One region of the Pseudoalteromonas sp. NZS71 genome, then DNA from elsewhere that is predicted to be linked to it. Evidence: predicted binding sites of a transcription regulator. Region 1 holds the regulator's gene; each other region holds the start of a gene.

The links. Region 1 encodes LexA, which represses DNA repair genes until DNA is damaged. Its sites were predicted from a motif close to TACTGTATNNNNATACAGTA; they were not measured.
Region 2: a site for LexA is predicted at 1,362-1,381, ahead of dinB (DNA polymerase IV). Genes of this name have one in related genera too.
Region 3: a site for LexA is predicted at 1,883-1,902, ahead of I6E85_RS12485 (exonuclease domain-containing protein). Genes of this name have one in related genera too.
Region 4: a site for LexA is predicted at 1,342-1,361, ahead of uvrD (DNA helicase II). Genes of this name have one in related genera too.

The regions. Positions count from the first base shown of each region.
Region 1 covers NZ_JADYWS010000040.1:12,159-15,376, forward strand. Annotated here, with positions in the region: gene coxB (cytochrome c oxidase subunit II) at 1-326, opposite strand, end outside; gene lexA (transcriptional repressor LexA) at 811-1,428, opposite strand; gene I6E85_RS19245 (PaaI family thioesterase) at 1,596-2,036, shown strand; gene I6E85_RS19250 (hypothetical protein) at 2,037-2,417, opposite strand; gene I6E85_RS19255 (hypothetical protein) at 2,731-3,218, shown strand, end outside.
Region 2 covers NZ_JADYWS010000002.1:2,678-5,895, forward strand. Annotated here, with positions in the region: gene I6E85_RS01090 (aldo/keto reductase) at 1-270, opposite strand, end outside; gene I6E85_RS01095 (thioesterase family protein) at 280-714, opposite strand; gene dinB (DNA polymerase IV) at 1,394-2,446, shown strand; gene I6E85_RS01105 (leucyl aminopeptidase family protein) at 2,576-3,218, shown strand, end outside.
Region 3 covers NZ_JADYWS010000017.1:57,783-61,000, reverse strand. Annotated here, with positions in the region: gene I6E85_RS12485 (exonuclease domain-containing protein) at 1-1,871, opposite strand, end outside; gene I6E85_RS12480 (dual specificity protein phosphatase family protein) at 2,000-2,494, shown strand; gene I6E85_RS12475 (DUF6445 family protein) at 2,503-3,218, opposite strand, start outside; gene I6E85_RS12470 (SapC family protein) at 3,215-3,218, opposite strand, start outside.
Region 4 covers NZ_JADYWS010000053.1:3,841-7,058, reverse strand. Annotated here, with positions in the region: gene I6E85_RS20395 (dUTP diphosphatase) at 1-309, opposite strand, end outside; gene I6E85_RS20390 (YacL family protein) at 415-783, opposite strand; gene I6E85_RS20385 (hypothetical protein) at 899-1,123, opposite strand; gene uvrD (DNA helicase II) at 1,426-3,218, shown strand, end outside.

The DNA.
Region 1 (3,218 bases):
GCAATTAGGGTTTTAGTGGCTGGTACTGCCATAGCAATTAAAATAACAAACGGGATTGCAGTCCAAAGTATTTCTACTTTAGTGCTTTCGTGAAATTGGGCAGGTACAGCCCCTTTAGATTTGCGGTGATGAATAAGTGCCCAAAACATAATTGCGAACACTATCACCCCAATCACACAACATATTATAAATATGGTCATGTGCAGCTGATATACATTATTGCTTATATCGGTTACGCCTTTGCGCATATTGTATTGGCTGTTAGCCAAAACTGGGTGCGAAAAAACACATAATATAAGCCACAAGGTAGAGGTCAGTTTACCCATGTGACGGCTCCTTTGATGCTATTGCGAATGCAAAGCGAAGAGGCATACGGCTTAAACGCCAATTCGTTATTTTTATTTTTTTAGCCAATCTTATTTAATATTGATTGGTTTTGCTGCGCCAACAACGAGTTTGTGTATATTGTGTGTTCTCAAAACTAAAAAGCTGTGAGTTATTATTAGCTCAGCACATTAACAATTAGCTAAAAAACGAACAACAAGCAAGTTTTAGTATAAAAAACAATCAGGTGATATTGAATAATTAATAAAAAATCGGTAATCAACTGGGCAACAGGAAGTTCAAGATATGAGCAAAACAAAGGGGTTTAACGCATTCGGAGGAGGAAAATATAAGTGCAAAAAAGTTTACAGCTTAAATAGTCAGTGGGCTGTTTACGCCCTATTTTTTAGTACAAATTTTAAAACAAAAATGCGTACTAATTAGTACGCATTTATAAAACTGCTTGTTTAAAAGCTATTTTTAAAGTCACATCCAATCAGCGTTTCTTATAACGCCAACGGCTAAGCCTTCAATATTAAAAGACTCATTCTCAAGATCTACTTCAATAGATTCAAAATCGTCGTTTTCAGCATGAAGTAATACTTTACGACCCGCTTTCTCAAGACGTTTTACAGTTACGTCTTCGTCTAGGCGGGCAACAACAACTTGCCCGTTTTCAGCGGTTTGAGTACGATGTACAGCAAGTAAATCACCATCCATAATACCAATATCTTTCATGCTCATACCGTTAACGCGTAGTAAAAAATCTGCAGCCGGTTTAAACATTAATGGATCGATTTTGCAGTGACTTTCAACGTGCTCTTGCGCCAAAATAGGTGAACCAGCAGCAACACGCCCTATAAGCGGTAAACCTAATTGTTCTGGCTCTTCTTCTTCAATTAACTGAATACCACGGCTTGCACCTGGTTTCATTTTAATTGCGCCTTTTTTAGCAAGTGCTTTTAAATGTTCTTCAGCAGCATTGGCACTTTTAAAACCTAATGTTTGCGCTATTTCAGCACGTGTAGGAGGCATACCAGTGTCTTTAATAAAAACTTTAATTAGTTCGAGTATTTGAGCTTGGCGGTTCGTTAATGGTCGCATACAACTGGTTTTCCATACAGTACATTTAACTGTGAGTATATACAGTTAAATAAAAATCGCAAATTTAAATTAAGCCTTAAAATAGCTAAAGTAATTTCACTTGTGTACATTTTAGGGATATAACTAAAGCTAAGTTTATAAATGATTAAAAATGCAAAGGAGACATTATGAGTATTTGGTACCAGCCCATCACCTTAGAGCTGTGCAAGCAGTTAGAACAAGGCATTAATGGCCAAGGAACATTAATGAAAACTATGGGGATAGAAGTCACAGAAATTGGCGATGATTATCTGGTTGCCACAATGCCGGCAATTCCTGAGCATCATAACCCAATGGGGATGGTTCACGGCGGTGCTAACGTTGTACTTGCCGAAACAGTTGCCAGCTATGCCGCTAACTTTGTTGTCGATTTTACTAAATTTTACTGTGTAGGGCAGGAGATTAGCGCAAGTCATTTAAAAGCATCTCGCAACGGCACTTTAACAGCAACGGCAAGAGCGTTTCATATTGGTAAACGTAGTTCAGTATGGGAAATAAAAATTACAAATAGCCGCAATGAGCTGTGCTGCGTATCAAAAATGACCGCAGCAGTCGTAGAGCGAAGATAGTTACTTTTCGATTGGGTAAATGGTAATTTCCATACCCGCACCAATCGCAGATATACGCAATAATGTATCTGCATCTAAGGCTTGATTAAAGCACTTAGGAGAAGTCCCTGATTCAAAACCAATATCAAACGTTCTACGTGAACAGCTTAACCATTGCTTTAGCGCGTTACGCGAACACGATTCAATAAGCTCACATATATGGTTTATGGCTTTATCAGGTGTGCTCACCTCACCTGTAGCTTCAATACGCGCTAGTTGACGGTATTCGTCTTTGTCATAATGTAAAATCGTCGCGACTTTTTTCAAGTCCGCCACTAGCAAACTAATATCTTGCTTTGATTCAAGCTCAAGATCTACATTTAAAAATTGAATTTCCGACATCGTTTCGTATTTATCCTCTAATAATTTCATTGCAAACTTTAACGCAGTTTTACCGTTATACCAAATCAACTATGCTCTATTAACCACTTTATATGGATATTTCGCAGCTTTTAAGTATTTTTTAGCATTTAAAGCTAGCTGGATATCAAACATTCAGCTCAATTAAACAGATAAGTCATGTTAGGAATTTAAGTGTAATCTTTTTTATTTTTAAATGATTACAGTAAGCTATAGTTTAAACTGCGACAAAATGTCGCAGCAACTTATCCCATTAATGTAATAAACTAGCTTCTAAAAATAATAAGCCTAAAACATGAATAAAAAAATATTTAAACATGCTCGCAAGTTACATAAATGGTTAGGATATTTATTAGCACTACAAATTTTAGCATGGTTACTAGGTGGTTTAATTATGAGTGCAATCCCTCTTGATAAAGTTCATGGGGAGCATCTTGCAACACGTACTCTTAATAACCCATTTACGCAGGCTGATTATGTTGCCTCCCTTGACGATATTGCCTCTCAGGTGGCTAATCCAACACAAATAATTTTTGAGAACTTCTTAACTACACCACTTATTACTGTCTTTAGTAATAACGAGCAGCAAAGCTTCAATGGCATAACAGGCCGACCATTTGAACCGCCAACTAAAATACAAATTACCGCAAATGCTAAAGCACACTTACTTATTGACGCTCAAGTAACAAGCGTTGTACTACTAAAGCAAGGTACGCGGGAAGTCGGATATAAAACCAATGTTTGGCAGGTCCAATTTGACGACACTTTTAACACAACACTGTA
Region 2 (3,218 bases), on a different contig from region 1:
TGCAATTTTTGTAGCAAGTACCACATCGCTGCGCTTTTGCTGATTACGCGATAGCCAATTGCCAATAATTTCCTCAGTTTTACCATAGGTCTCTGGAGAGGGCGGTACTGCATACATTTCGGCTGTATCAATAAAGTTTACGCCTTGCTCTAACGCGTAGGCTATTTGTTCATCAGCATCGCTTTGAGTATTTTGTTTACCCCAAGTCATACTGCCTAAACATACTCTTGAAACGTTAATACCACTGCTGCCAAGTGGGCTGTATTGCATGAGAATTCCTTATTGCTCGTCTTGAGAGTAGCTAACTAACGCCGATAAAAGAGGCTCTGCAATGAGGGCTTTTTGGCCTGTTTCAAAATCAAACATAACCACTTTTGAAGTGCCTGTTGTTGTTATAGCGTTTTGTGCGTGACTAAATACGGTGTAATTCATAACAAATCGGTCTGTTTTTATATCAGAAATAGTAACACCGACTGTAAGCGTATCTGGGAATGTAACTGGGCGTTTATAACGAATGTTATTTTCGCTTATTACCGGGCCCACGCCATTAGGGCTTATTGTATCGAACAGATTTATTTTATTTAAGAAGTCGATTCGGGCTATTTCAAAGTAACGTAAATACACTACATTATTTACGTGTTGTAGTGCATCCATATCAGCCCACGCTACGGTGATGTCGGTATGGATAGGGTGCTGATCTTTAAACGTTTGCATTATTTATTGGCCCTTAATTTTAAAGTACTTAGATTATCAACATGGGGTTACGAGCTCAAGGTAATTAATGGCATGTTTTTTTATAAGATGATTGTACCTATTTAATTTTAGGTCTACAGTTAAATTACACAGACAAACATAAAAACACACAAAGGTAAAAATATGCAGAATATAATTAATTGGTCCTTAGCTTGTTTGGTTTTTATAGCCTCTTTTACCTGTTACGCAATGGGTAACGAATCAGGCGCTATTATTTTAATGTTAGCGGGTTTTTTTTTCGAGGTTATGTTTTGGTTGCGCGGTTATAAAGAGCAAGAAGGCAATAAGCGCTTTTTTTAATCGCTAACTAGGGCCTGTTGACCTTTCAGGATTAAAATTTGTTCAATCTAGGGGCTATTTAATCGCGGCGCGAGGTTTGTGACCTAGTGGGCTAAGTAAAAACCGAGCAACAAAGAGTAAATTGCCCCTAGGCAGAACCCTTCGGGCAGCGTATGTTTGGCATTTGTGCTACGTTATCGCCTATTTATGGGGAATAACCACACTACATAGGCTCTGCCTTGCCTAAATACCAAACATACTGCTGCAAATTCAACCTCGAAAGATAAACAGGCCCTAGGCTTGCTTATCACATTTGATTCTATAATAATGACTGTATAAATAACCAGTTATTGTTGTGGTGATGAAGAAGTTTATTCACATAGACATGGATTGCTTTTATGCAGCAGTAGAAATGCGAGATAATCCAAAACTTGCATGTGTACCGCTTGCTATTGGAGGCAATAGCCGACGAGGCGTGCTCTCAACCGCTAACTACATAGCTAGAGAATATGGCGTACGATCGGCTATGTCGAACTATCATGCTAAACAATTATGCCCCGATTTAGTTATTGTCCCTGGGCGCATGGCTGTATACAAAGAAGCTTCAAATCAAATACGTGAAGTATTTAGCCGCTACACAGACTTAGTTGAGCCTCTTTCTTTAGACGAAGCCTACCTAGATGTAACAGACAGCACCGCATGTAAAGGCAGTGCCACACTTATTGCACAGCAAATAAGAGCCGATATTTACAATGCTACAGGGCTCACTGCATCAGCAGGTATTGCACCGATTAAATTTATTGCCAAAATAGCCAGCGACGAAAAAAAACCGAATGGTCAATTTGTCGTTTTGCCTGATGAGGTCGATGACTTTTTAGCGCAATTACCGCTGGGGAAAATTCCAGGAGTGGGCAAAGTAACGCTCGAAAAGCTAAATTTAAAAGGCTTATATACCGGCAAGGATGTACGTGAAAAAGGCGTTAACTGGATGCAGCAACATGTGGGTAATTTTGGTGTGTCGCTTTATCAAAAATGTGCAGGTGAATATGTTGGTAAAGTATCAACAGATCGCATCAGAAAGTCGCTGAGTGTTGAGCATACCTACGAATACAATAAAACAAGTTTGCAAGAGTGCTTAGATGAGCTGCCAAAATTGTTAGACGAATTAGTTTTAAGGCTAAATAAACAGCAATTACAAAACCGTACTAATAAGCTGAGTGTTAAAGTGAAGTTTGCAAATTTTGTAGTAACCTCAGCCGATCAGGCATACCACGAGCTAAACACAGAAATATTTATTCAACTCCTTACTAAGGCTTATCAACGAGGGCTACAACAACCTGTAAGATTACTTGGCATAGGCGTTGGCATTAGAAGCGAGCCAGAACAAAACTTCCAACTGAGTATTCTCGATTAAGCTGTAAAGCCTGTAACCCCAAGTTGCCATTTATTGGCAAGTTGTATAATTAGCTCATCTCACCTTGCTGGTCTTCAATATTTAAATCGACGATAATAGGGGCTTATGTTTTCTAACAGGACTTTATTTATGGCATACCCTCAAGCGGTTAGTGCAAGCCTTGAATGCACATCTCATGATGCGCTTATTATTATTAGTGATGACTTTTCTCTATTACCAAATAACTCATTACGTGATGCTATTTTAGACCAAGCAAAAGTTGATTCTCGTATTGGTAAACAAGTTACTTTATTAGTGATTGAAAACAAACGCGTTGTACTTGCGCCAACGGGTCCGTTAAATAGAGATTACGACGACGTGCGTCGTTATTTTGATGCTGCTAAATTAGCAATTAACGAAGCAAAAGCGTCGGGTAGTGTTAACCCTGCATTATTTTTACCAAATTTAAATGGCGATAGCCGTTATCTGCATGCTTTAGAAGTTGCTTATTTAGGCGCTTGCCAAGCCTTATGGCAGCCATTAGAAGCGCGTGAATATCACGGTGAAAGTATTGAACCTATTACTCAAATTGGTTTAGTTGGCGCAAGCGAGCAAACAATCAAAGCTGTTAATGCAATTGCTGCAGGCCAATATGCCGCGCGTGACTTGTGTGGCACCGAACCTGAGCGTATGGCTCCACCACGTTTTGCTGATTACTGCGTTGATTTATTTAAAGGCTCAAGCATTGCAGTTGACGTAATTGATGATATTGCAGCTATTGATAAAAACTACC
Region 3 (3,218 bases), on a different contig from region 1:
TTTACAACCTCTGCAAATACGGGCGCGTTATAAACCATGCTGTCGCTAATACCAGTTAGTGACGTTATAAATCCGGGTATATGGCGCTCGGGGTTAACTAAGCTTGTCCAGGTATCAATTACTTTTCCGTGCTGTACTTTTACAAGGCCAATTTCGGTAATACGGTTACCGCCTTTTAAGCCGCCCGTGGTTTCTATATCGACCACACTGTAAATACGGTGTGGATCTACAAACCATTTAACCGCAGCAATGTGTACTGTAAAGCCCACATTTTTTAAATTATCAATAGTAGTTAATTGGTTGCGCCTAAGTTTGTCGCCCGGGGCTTTTACCTCTTCAAAATGTACTTGGCCATTATTGATAACCATTAAGTCGGGGTAGCCGTCTTTTAGCTGTAAATAATGTTTGCTCATAGCCGTTAAATGAGTAATTAATGCCTCAAGTGGGCTGTTTAAAATAAGCGCTTCTAGTGGCTCTAATAAATTGCTGCGCCATCTAAATAAGCCATTGGGCTGATCAAAGTATTGCGCTGCATTTTTGCATACCAAATTAAGTAATGCTTGCGGCGTTTGGCACTGTGCTAAGCGCTCATTTATCTGTGTTTGCTGCGCTTCATAAAAATTACCAAGCCTTAATACTTGCGGATAAATATCAAACTCATTGCATGGCGGATAAGGCGACTCCACAAATAACTCATGCCAAAATACTAAACCAAACAAACTTTGCCAAAGCGTGTTTTCGGTATTAAATACAGCCATACCTTGGCGAGTATAATAATCGTTTACGCCCTGCTCTACTTCACCTCGGTACAGCTCATCTATTTCTAGCACGCATTGGGTGTCGGCAAGCATGGCACTTAAACGCGAACGTGTTTTTTTATTAAACTTACGCATTAAAAAATCGTCAGCAAAATAAAGTAAATCATCAGTAAGTGGATTTTCGATAATGGCTTCTAATCGAGCTTTTACCCACTCTTTATTGCCAAGCCTGTATTGCTCTCTTATTTGAATTTCTTGTGCTTCGCTATCATCCACGCACCCTTCAAGCAAACTAAAAGCAAGTTCGCTATCAACTGTTTTTAGCTGCCTATAAAGCCTAACTAATAATTTATTTTTTAATACAACGGCAATGGCACCATGTGTAGCTTGCACTAAAACCTGCGACGCTAAAGCAGCATAGTCGCTCTCATCTGTAATGTTTTTAAATGCTAACCGGTAACGGTTTAGTAAATAGTTTGATTGCGCTTCTTCAAGTGTTTCAAAGCGTGACAAGCTCTCACTGTGCCCTTCGCGTGTAGCGGTTAAGCCTAAGTCTCGCATTACAAAACGATTTTGATGATTTACATCGCCGCTGCTTAGTTTGCCTGCAAATAAAAACTCAAAATACTCGTAGTAATCACTGCGGTTATTAATTACATACTGGCTATAAAGTGGCGCAAGCTCTTGTGGGCATGCTTTAAAAAACTCACGCGCAATATCCACCAGCGCGCCTTTACCGGCGCTCTTTTTAAAGCTTATTTGCTCGTCGTAATTACTTAGCAACTCAACCAAAGAAGGTTTGGTTAAGTGCGCTAAAAGCTGCGAATAATGCTGCTCGTTTGGCTCAAATAAAATATCGGCTTTTTTAAGCGTATAAATAGCCTGATGCGGTGATGTTATTTCTTCATAATTAAGCGATTGCGCCTGCACCAAATAAGGCTTTCGCGAGTACACACGCGCCAACATGCACTGGCTTTGTTCATCTAGCTGGTTAATTTTACTAATAAATTCACTATGTTTAGGCTCAAGTAAATGCATACATTTACTAGTTACAAACTCAATAAGCTCTCTAAAATGCGCTAAATAGTATTTTGCTGGTAATTCTTTTTTCATAATATCGCCATAACTGTATATAAAAACAGTATCTAGTATTTATGCTTATTATTCAATCTTAAACTTGTAACTAAAACACGTTATAGTGAGCTTATTAAAGCAAATTCATTAAAAATAAAGGACTTACCATGAGCGCGCATCCGCACGATGTTTTATCACTCAATAACGGCGCAAATATTATTTTTACGCCCTGCCCAGGCACAAAAACACAAAACCTAGCTGATTCAATCGCTACATTAAAGGCGGCTGGCACTCACATGCTGCTTTCACTTATGCCGCAAAAGGAGCTTGAAAAAAACAACGTAGAAACAATTAATAGCGAGTGCAATAAGCACGATATAACCTGGTTTCATTTACCTATAAATGACGACGAAGCACCCAAGCAACCTTTTACATCAAGCTGGAACACCCACAAAACCGATATATTACAGGCCATACAACACAAACAAACCATTGCCATACATTGCAAAGGCGGTACAGGCCGCACAGGGTTGGTCGCTGCGCTTATTTTAAATTCGGCAGGTTACACAAAAGAAGAAGTATACAGCCTAGTACAATGCATTCGCCCTAAAGCGCTTACTATAGAATTGCAAAAAGAGTACTTTGAGAGTTTTAGTCGGTAATAAAAAAGCTAGCGTAAAACAGCAAAGCTACTGATAGTTAAACGCCCATTAACTGGGTCGCAGGCATAACCATTAGACGCGTTTATATTACCGGAATGCAATAAGTTACTTGGGTATATAACTGCGCGATTTAGCTTTGCCTCTACTCTGTAAACTTGCTCAAACAAAGTTGTACTTCCATTTATATATTGTGGATTTTTATGAAGCTTTTGCGCCATGGCTTGTTGCTTAATAGCTTGCCTATAAAGCATAAGCCGCTCTTTTGTTATACGTTCATACCCTAAGGATTTATGCTTATAAAATGAAGTGCCACCATGAGTTTCATCACATAAAAAGTGCACCATAGCAAGTTGATTCATATTAGGTGTATCAAAATGAGGGAGCATTTGTATTGGCCTGAGCTTATCAGGCTCAGTGCATGCAATTGAAAAAGCAGAAAGAATTACATCAAACTCGCTTTTATCCGCCATATCAAAGTGCGAATTAATAATTGGCGCAAGCGCTTTTAACCGCTCGATATAACTAAGCGGTGCTGCTTTTCTTACTCCTGGGTAAAAATCACTTTCTTGTGCGCAAAACGATTCTCTAGCACTTTGAGAAAACACAGCAAAATTAATAAGCGCATCTACATTATTTACAAAATCATCAATAACAATAATTGGGGTTTTCTCTTCCCCTACAGTATGTATGTGTAACGCCGTATTTTCGTTTAGTTTAAAATCAA
Region 4 (3,218 bases), on a different contig from region 1:
ATCAGCTTGTTGAGCATTACTAAGCTCAGTTTCAAGTTGCTTTGCTAAGTCTTCGTAGCTAGTTTCACCGTCAATTCTAAGCGATAGACCAAAATGAAAAATATCAACCAACTCTAAAATAACTTGTTCAGTATCTGGTGTTTGTTTTTTCCACCATTTCCAACCATGATGATCTAGCATTTCAGCACACTCAACCCAAATAGCGCGGTACCATTCAAACCCTTGAGTAAACCATTGCTCATGTACTTTAGTATTCATGGCGTTTTGCATTTCTAGCATCACTACTAGCTTGTTTAAATTGGCAGACATATCAATTCCTGTCGTTTTGGTTGGCGTAATTTTCGTTGGTGTAATAATACAGATAAAATGCTGATTGTGCATTGCTGTATATTTTTATTAGTGTGCTAATTATGTTTATCGTGACGTCGTAAACTCATGCCATGAATCAATTAAATCAATGAAATCTTCAAAGCCACAACCACTACTTAAACCATTTTCTTCAAGCGCTAAATCGTCATCCTGATACGCTATTAGGTCTTCGCTGTCTTGATGAAGCGCATGGGCTTCAAATAATGCTTCGTCTTTCGTTAATATTAAATCTATTTCTTGGCCTTTTAGTGTTAGCGGCTCATAGCTTGAACTTACCGATGCAATAAGCGCTAGTACCATGGCTACTTTGTCTTTGCCTATTTCTTCGTTTAGCCAGCGACCAATAATAGCGTGTTCACTGCTTATTTTAATACGTAGCCCACTAATAGGGTCGCGAATAAATTGATATTCCATAGGGTTTGCCTGTAAATCTTTGATTGCGTAATTATATACGTAAACGCCCGTAAACCACAGGACATATAAAGTAAAATAGCGCCACATGGCGCTATTTTACTCAACTTTAAAACCGTTAACTTCGCGATCTATAACGCGCTGCGTCAATGATCGACCATAAGTAGATAATAGGCACAAGTACAAAGCCTACAAGCACATAAATTAGTGCGTAACTTATTATAATAGCGAGTGCAAAAAATATAGCCGCTAAAATACGCCCTTGCACTAACTGCCCTAAACCAGGAAAAAATATATTACATAATGCTGCGATTACGTTACCGCCAGAACCCTGATCTGCCATACTAACCTCTGTATTTATTTGATTTTATAATTATTTACTTACACACTTTATGCCAATTTATTAAAGCTTACAAATCAAATAGTTAAATTAGTCTAGATTTAGAGAGTTAGTAAATTTTGCTAACTTTAGGTCAAATTAGCAATTTTTGTTATGCGTTTACGCTTTTTATTCGCTTAGTTAATTAGCAAGTTACTCGTTTTGAACACTATTTTATAAATAGCTGTTTATAAAAACAGTATTTTATTTAGCCTAACAAAAACACCTGTTATACTGCCCACAATATTGATTAAAAAGGCGTAACGATGGACGTTTCACAATTACTCGATGGCTTAAATGACAAACAACGCGATGCCGTTGCAGCCCCACTACAAAACATGCTGGTATTAGCAGGTGCTGGGTCTGGTAAAACACGAGTGTTAGTTCATCGTATTGCGTGGCTTATGCAAGTTGAGCAAGCCTCCGCTTACAGTATTTTTGCAGTTACATTTACTAATAAAGCCGCTAAAGAAATGCGTGGCCGCGTTGAAGAAACACTAAAAGCGCCTGTAGGTGGCATGTGGATTGGTACTTTCCATGGTTTATCGCATCGTATTTTACGTGCTCATCACCGTGAAGCTAATTTACCAGAAGCCTTTCAAATTTTAGACTCTGACGATCAGCTTCGGATGATCAAGCGCTTATTAAAGTCGATGAATATTGATGATAAAAAATGGCCTGCTAAACAATTTGGCTGGTACATAAGCGCCAAAAAAGATGAAGCACTTCGCCCTAAAGATATTCAAGCATACGATATTAATGAGCAAATGATGCTGCGTGTTTATGCCGCCTATCAAGAGGCCTGTGATAGAGCGGGCCTAGTTGATTTTGCTGAAATATTACTACGCAGCTACGAAGTGTTAAAAAATAACCCTACGTTACTGCGTCATTATCAGCAACGCTTTGCGCATATGCTCGTAGACGAGTTCCAAGATACAAATACCATTCAATATGCTTGGTTAAAATTACTTGCTGGCGATACTAACAGCATTATGATTGTAGGCGACGATGACCAAAGCATTTATGGTTGGCGTGGTGCTAAAATCGAAAACATTAAACGTTTTTTAACTGACTTTAGCGCAGAAACCATTCGTCTTGAACAAAACTACCGCTCAACAGCGACTATTTTGAAAGCGTCTAACGCATTAATTCAAAATAACTCAGAACGTATGGGTAAAAGCTTGTGGACCGACGGTAACGACGGCGAGCCAATCTCTATTTATGCAGCATTTAATGAGTTAGACGAAGCACGCTTTGTAAGTAGCAAACTACGAAGCTGGTTAAATGCAGGTAATGCCCTACAAGATGCCGCAATTTTATACCGTAGTAACGCGCAATCTCGTGTACTCGAGGAGGCCATGCTGCAAGAAGGCTTAAAATACCGTATTTATGGTGGTATGCGATTCTTCGAACGACAAGAAATTAAAGATGCGCTTTCGTATTTACGCCTAGTAGGTAATCGTCAAGACGATGCCGCGTTTGAGCGTGTAATTAATACGCCAGCACGCGGTATTGGTGATAAAACATTGAGCCATATACGAGATTGTGCACGAGCAGAATCGTTACCGCTTTGGTATGCCGCAAAAGCAATTGTAGAACAACAGCACTTATCTGGTCGTGCCTCTGGTGCAGTAAGTAAGTTTGTAGAACTAGTTGAACAAATAGAAGATAAAATTAGCGATCTAACTTTGCATGAGCAAGCCAAGTACACAATTCAAACCTCAGGCTTAATGGCAATGTACCAAGCTGAAAAAGGTGAAAAAGGCCGTGCTCGCGTAGAAAACTTAGAAGAGCTAATTAGCGCATGTGACCAGTACGAACTTCCTGAAGACGAAGAATACAGCTCGCCTTTACAAGGCTTTTTAGCACATACATCACTTGAGTCAGGTGAAGGACAAGCAGAAGAGCACGAAGATGCCGTTCAAATGATGACACTTCACTCAGCTAAAGGATTAGAGTTTCCGTTAGTGTTTATGGTGGGCGTAGAAGAGGGCATGTTCCCTTCTCAGCAAAGTAACGAAGAGTCTGGCCGCTTAGAAGAAGAGCGCCGCCTTTGTTA